Regions from separate parts of the Photobacterium kishitanii genome, predicted to be linked through region 2. Evidence: riboswitches for the same ligand, from Rfam matches in the RefSeq annotation. Region 2 holds a riboswitch; each other region holds the start of a gene.

Region 1 (2,278 bases), 300 kb from region 2:
TAACTAAGAAATTTACTACTGAGCGTAGGCTCATGGAGATAAGCTATGTCGCTATATCAAACTATATTACTTGCTGTTAACCCTGAAGATAAATATGCCCATAAACTAATGGTAAAGGCAGGGGTTATTGCTGAGCAAAATAATGCAGAATTACATGTTGCCTATGTTGAACCTGGTGTTGGTAATGTTAGCTTTATTGATGTCGAAATTGAATTACAAGAAGAACATGACGCGATTGCTAAACAGCGGATGTCACAATTATCAGAGTTAGCGACAGCTTCCTCTTATCCTGTTGCTGGCTTACATATTGCCAATGGTGATATTGCTAAACATTTAGAAGAGCTTGCTGAGAAGGTTGAAGCTAAGTTAGTCATTACTGGTTATCACAAGTCTAGTATCCATATTTTTGGTGATGTGAGTGAAACACTAGCAAAGCATCTTAAGTGTGATGTACTTATCTCGCAATAATCATCATGGTTATTAGCATGAAATAAAAAGTCGTGTAATTGCACGGCTTTTTGCTATCTGTCACTGTCTATTGATTCTTTTGGCTAAAGACTTGTAGTGATAGCCTGAGGCTTTATACTTAATCACTTACTTGTCGGAGTGCCATATGGCTGAGACCGCATTGCGGGATCCGTTGAACCTGATCAGGCTAATACCTGCGAAGGGAACAAGAGGTTATCTTTACTGCATATCCTTATCTAGGGATCACTGTCTGTATTCGATTATGCACAATATTGCTGCATAGCTCTTGTTTACGCCCATCCGCCAAGCATTTTTCCCTACAACATTGAAAGGAAATTGCTGTGTCGAATCGCAAGCAAGCGAGATTGGAAGCGAAACAATTTATCGAGTCATTAACGGCTCAACCTTACCCTAACTCCCACAAAGTGTATGTTGCTGGTAGTCGCGCTGATGTTTTAGTGCCAATGCGCGAAATAACCTTAGCTGATAGCCTAGTAAGTGGCCCCAAACAGACTCCTCTCTTTAAACCAAATCAACCAATACGTGTTTATGACACATCTGGTTTTTATACCGATCCTGAGCAATCGATAGATATCTATCGTGGTTTGCCGACAGTCCGTCAAGCGTGGATAGCTGAACGTAATGATACTGAGTTATTATCGGAATTAAGTTCTGATTATGCCCATGAGCGTTTAGCTGATAAGACACTTAATGATTTACGTTTTAGTTACCGCGCTCCTATTCGACGAGCTCAAGCTAATGTATGTGTTACACAGCTGCACTATGCTCGCCAAGGTATTATTACTCCTGAAATGGAATATATTGCGATTCGTGAAAATATGGGACGAGCGCACTATGATGATGAAGTTTTAAATCAGCAGCATGCTGGTATGGATTGGGGAGCGAATCTTCCACCACAAATAACTCCTGAGTTTGTTCGCCAAGAAGTGGCTGCTGGTCGAGCAATTATTCCTGCTAATATCAATCACCCTGAAGTTGAACCAATGATCATTGGGCGTAATTTTCTTGTCAAAGTAAATGCCAATATTGGTAATTCAGCGGTGAGTTCATCAATCGAAGAAGAAGTTGAGAAATTAGTATGGTCGACTCGTTGGGGCGGCGATACTGTGATGGATTTATCAACGGGACGTAATATTCATGAGACACGTGAGTGGATCATTCGTAATAGCCCAGTACCGATTGGCACTGTGCCGATGTATCAAGCATTGGAGAAAGTGAATGGTATCGCTGAGAATCTTACTTGGGATATTTTTCGAGATACTTTATTAGAGCAAGCAGAACAAGGTGTCGATTACTTTACGATTCATGCAGGGGTTTTATTACGTTATGTGCCAATGACGGCTAAACGGGTAACAGGGATTGTTTCTCGCGGTGGTTCAATTATGGCGAAGTGGTGTCTGGCGCATCATCAAGAAAGCTTTTTGTATGAAAACTTTCACAGTATTTGTGAAATTTGTGCTCAATATGATATATCGCTTTCACTCGGTGATGGTTTACGTCCGGGATCAATTGCTGATGCCAATGATGAAGCTCAGTTTAGTGAATTACGTACGCTGGGCGAACTGACTAAAATTGCGTGGCAATATGATGTTCAGGTGATGATTGAAGGGCCAGGTCATGTACCGATGCATATGATTAAAGCCAATATGGATGAACAACTTAAGCATTGTCATGAAGCGCCGTTTTACACCCTTGGACCTCTCACTACAGATATTGCGCCTGGCTATGATCATATAACGTCCGGCATTGGCGCAGCCATGATCGGTTGGTATGGCTGTGCAATGTTGTG
Region 2 (2,278 bases):
CTACAACATCAAGCAAAAATTGCTGAATACGAAGCGAATATTCCAACTTTCCTTGCTTAAATAACCTGCGCAATAAAACGCCTGTAATAATCAGGCGTTTGTTCCTAAAATTACTATCAACCCTGTAATAAACTAAGACTTATAGCGGTCTTGGTAGTTATCATATCTCTATAATTGGTTACTTATGCGCATTGTTTTAAGCTTACTATGTATTTTATGGTCAATGAATATTTTCGCAGCACCAAAGGCAGATCTTTTACCTTATTGGCAGGATCAGCTTGCCACTGATCAACGTCAAATAAATCATCACCAATGGCAACAGTTATTGGATAAATATCTCGTCGTACAACCTCAACAAACACTCTTTCGTTATGGTGATGTCACCACCGCAGACAAACAACAATTAAGTAATTATATCAAGCAACTAAGCGATCTTGACCCACGTCAATATAATCGTAATGTCCAATTTAGTTATTGGGTTAATCTTTATAATGCGCTGACAGTGCAATTGATCATTAATAATTATCCAATCACTTCTATCACTAAACTTGGTGGCTTTTTTAGTTTTGGACCATGGGATCAACCTATAGTGACGATCAACAATAAAACGCTTAGTCTTAATGATATAGAACACCGAATATTACGTCCGATCTGGCGCGATCCTCGTATTCATTATGCGGTTAATTGTGCCAGTTTAGGCTGCCCTGATTTACTACCACAAGTATTTGACAGCCAGCAATTAAATCATCAACTCGATGCTGCTGCGAGCAGGTTTATTAATAGTCCTAAAGGGGTACGTACCAACTCAACCCAAACCACTTTATCGTCAATTTATGATTGGTATAGTGCCGACTTTGGTAATCAACAGGCTTTATTGCAGCATATAAATCATTATCGTGTGCATAAAAAAATCACTGCTAAGAACATCAAATTTGATTACAACTGGTTGTTAAATAGGAAGCTATAACTTAACGTCTATTACAGGTACAATACTCGTGTTCTCATTGGGGAGCCGTTAGGCTGAGATTGTTGTTATGACCTTGATTGGTATAGCAGAACCCATTGAACCTGAACCAGGTAATGCTGGCGTAGGAATTGAGAAACGCATGGGTATTTCGCTCATGTAAATCTGCTATTACAGCATGATGCTTCCCCTCTCAACCCTGTGCCGCTCTCTCTTTTTATTTTGTTTGCAGGATGTAAACATCAGGAGCGCATAGTGAAAATCAGTTATACACTTTTACCGTTAATTTCAATGTCGTTACTCTCCAGCAACGCCTTCGCCGCCGATAATACTCTTAATGTTTATACCTACAGTTCGTTTTCGTCTGAATGGGGACCGGGGCCTATCATTAAAAAAGCCTTTGAAGCGCAATGTAATGGCTGTAAGGTTAACTTTGTCTCTTTAGAAGATGGCGTATCAATTCTTAACCGTGTTCGCCTTGAAGGCAGCCGCAGCCAAGCCGACATTCTGCTCGGGTTAGATAACAATCTCATGACTGAAGCCAAGCAAACAGGGCTATTAGCCAAGCAGCATGTTGATCTTAGTAAATTAACGCTACCTAAAGGCTGGCATGACGACACCTTTATTCCCTACGATTATGGCTATTTTGCGTTTGTTTATGACAGCACCAAATTACCCAACCCACCAACAAGTTTAAAAGCACTGGTTAATGATCAAAACATCAGTGTGATCTATCAAGATCCCCGCACCTCAACTCCAGGTCAAGGGCTAATGTTATGGATGAAATCAGTTTATGGTGATAAAGCTGCCGCTGCATGGCAACAATTAGCCAAACACACAGTTACCGTTACTAAAGGCTGGTCAGAAGCTTACAGCATGTTCCTTGATGGTGAAGCAGATATGGTATTGTCATACACCACCTCGCCGGCCTATCACATCATTGAAGAGCACAAGACCCAATATAAGGCGGCTAACTTCAAAGAAGGTCATTACATGCAAGTTGAAGTGGCGGCTAAAATGAAAAATAGCCCTCATCCTAAACTTGCTGATCAATTTATGCAGTTCATCGTCAGTGATGACTTTCAATCTCAAATTGCCACTCATAACTGGATGTATCCGGTGACTAAGCAGCCATTGCCAGCAGCATTTAAACAATTAACTGTACCTGATAAAGCATTAGAATTTAGTGCAGATGAAGTTGCTCATAAGCGTAAAGCATGGATTCGAGAGTGGCAGCAAGCGCTGACCCAATAATGGCATAGAGCTGTGAATAAACGTGTAACTCAACTACTGCCTGGGCTATCTAGTGCTGGG
Region 3 (2,278 bases), on a different contig from region 2:
CGTCCATTAATACAATCGGTTGATCTTGCAATAATGTTCTAGCAAGTGCGACGCGCTGTCGCATACCACCAGATAACTGTTGGGGTAATAGCTGCTGTTTATCTGCTAAGCCGACGTGCTCTAATAATGTTATTGCTCGTTGTTGTAGATTTGAGTTCGAAGCATGGTGGCCGAACTTACTACTAATACAGACATTTTCTAACACCGTTAACCAAGGCAATAACAGATCTTGCTGTGCCATATAAGCTACTCGCCCTGTTAAAGGCTGATTATCTGAAATAGTCAGTTGACCTTGCCATTCAGTTGTCTCGTTTAATAATCCCGCTAAGAATTTAATTAAGCTGCTTTTTCCACAACCACTTTTACCCACTAGGCATGTCCATTTGTTAGCAGCAATCGTTAAATTCAGATCCTTAATTACAGGGATATTTTCGGTAGCGCTGCCATTTGAGTGATAACGTAAGCTGCCATTAATTATGGTGATTTCCAGATCAACGCACATGATGATGACCTGCAAAGAAGTGATTAACAGGTCCGTGACCATGACCAATATTGAGTTCATCGGCGGCGGTTATGGCTGCGGTAATGTAGCGTTTAGCCAAGGTAGTTGCTGTTGTAAGATCATTGCCTTGTGCTAAATAGGAGGCGATAGCCGCAGACAGAGTACAACCAGTGCCATGAGTATTGTTGGTGTCAATACGAGGGGTTGTTAGCTCGATAACGTTATTAGCTAAAATCAATAAATCAGTGCTATCACTACTTTGTTCTAAATGTCCGCCTTTAAGTAACACGGCATGAGGATTAATGTCTCGCAATGCGCTAATCATTGCTTGCATATCAGCCATAGATTGTGGGATTTCTAAACCGGTTAATGCAGCGGCTTCTGGTAGGTTAGGGGTAATAATATCAGCTAATGGCAGTAATTCAGTTTTGAGCGTAGTTATAGCGTGTTGTTGTAATAATACATCACCGCTGGTGGCAACCATTACTGGATCAATAACTAAAAATTGTGGTTGATAATGACGAATTTTAGCCGCAACTAACCGAATAATCTCACTATCAGCGAGCATACCAATTTTTACAGCTTGAACATTTAAATCCGTAAAAACAGCATCTAACTGTTGTTCAACCATCTCAAGTGGAATAGCGAGTATACCGCTAACACATTGGGTATTTTGAGCGGTAATTGCGGTGATCACCGAGCAAGCATAACTACCTGTTGCTGAAATGGCTTTAATATCTGCTTGAATGCCAGCACCGCCGCCACTATCCGATCCTGCGATAGTTAACACAATAGGCGTAACAGTGTGGTGTGACGATGTGATAAGTGACATACATAATTCCTCATGCGCAGCATCAGGAACAAGTATCAAGCAGGAAAGCGTAAACTGCGGTATGAGAATGTGCAGTTGTGACTCAAGCTTGCATCTATTAACGGTGTGGTATCGTTGATAGTTAGTTCCCTCCGCCAGTGCTAACTGGTTCAGGTTCAACGGGTCCCACCATTATGGTGATCTCAGCTTAAAGCCCCCCGACTAATAGCAATTATCCTAATCCACAATAATTGGGTTGTCACTATATTTTATTGAAAAATAATAGGTTACAGGTGTTGTTTAGAGATATTAATGAATAACACATTAATTTATTGAATGTTTTGTTGCTGGGATAGAGCGTGGTTTTTTTTGGTTCTATGACCGTCACTTTTTCAAATGGGGCACAGATGGGGTACGATTATCTTAATGCCATCTCCATTTTTTCTATTTCTGATTCATTTCCACTCGGCATCCAAGTGCCATAAACCTTCAATACCATTGTCATATCTTTGTGGCCCATTTGGGATGCAATAAACGCAGGATAACTCCATGGCTTAGCATCCAGCAGGCATATGTATGGGTTACGAGATCGTATATTCATAGTGACGATATTGATTGAGAGAGACACTTACCAGTGCAGTTCAGCAAAACACTGATAAAAGCGATTAAGTCAGTGAAGTGGATTGTTACAATTGTTCGATAGATGAAACTAAGGCCTTGCGATTGCGAGGCCTTTTTGTGTTCCGATCAAAACTAAACATTAATCGAGCCTAGCTAATATAAATGCCAGACTGTCTTAGCTGATGCTTTAAATCTAGGGGTTGAACTGAGTTAAAAGCAGTTGGGTAATAAGACGATTTAATAAAACGTCACCTCACAACGTAATTAAACTTAATAATAAAAAGGGTTAAACACTCAATAACTCTTATTTAAAGGTTAACGAACACTTGGGATAATCGCCGGTA

What was found. A riboswitch is a leader RNA that binds a small molecule or an ion and turns the genes downstream of it on or off. The one in region 2 is predicted to bind thiamine pyrophosphate.
Region 1: another riboswitch for thiamine pyrophosphate. It lies ahead of thiC (phosphomethylpyrimidine synthase ThiC); the one in region 2 lies ahead of thiB (thiamine ABC transporter substrate binding subunit).
Region 3: another riboswitch for thiamine pyrophosphate. It lies ahead of thiD (bifunctional hydroxymethylpyrimidine kinase/phosphomethylpyrimidine kinase); the one in region 2 lies ahead of thiB (thiamine ABC transporter substrate binding subunit).

What each region holds. Positions count from the first base shown of each region.
Region 1 is NZ_LN794352.1:3,290,495-3,292,772, reverse strand. Features, by position in the region: gene PPBDW_RS15230 (universal stress protein) at 46-468, shown strand; TPP riboswitch at 593-690, shown strand; gene thiC (phosphomethylpyrimidine synthase ThiC) at 810-2,278, shown strand, end outside.
Region 2 is NZ_LN794352.1:2,995,281-2,997,558, forward strand. Features, by position in the region: gene leuD (3-isopropylmalate dehydratase small subunit) at 1-60, shown strand, start outside; gene PPBDW_RS13830 (DUF547 domain-containing protein) at 185-967, shown strand; TPP riboswitch at 996-1,112, shown strand; gene thiB (thiamine ABC transporter substrate binding subunit) at 1,256-2,218, shown strand; gene thiP (thiamine/thiamine pyrophosphate ABC transporter permease ThiP) at 2,231-2,278, shown strand, end outside.
Region 3 is NZ_LN794353.1:397,479-399,756, reverse strand. Features, by position in the region: gene PPBDW_RS17060 (ABC transporter ATP-binding protein) at 1-502, opposite strand, end outside; gene thiD (bifunctional hydroxymethylpyrimidine kinase/phosphomethylpyrimidine kinase) at 492-1,334, opposite strand; TPP riboswitch at 1,444-1,544, opposite strand; gene PPBDW_RS17050 (hypothetical protein) at 1,732-1,914, opposite strand; gene PPBDW_RS17045 (DUF3360 domain-containing protein) at 2,250-2,278, opposite strand, start outside.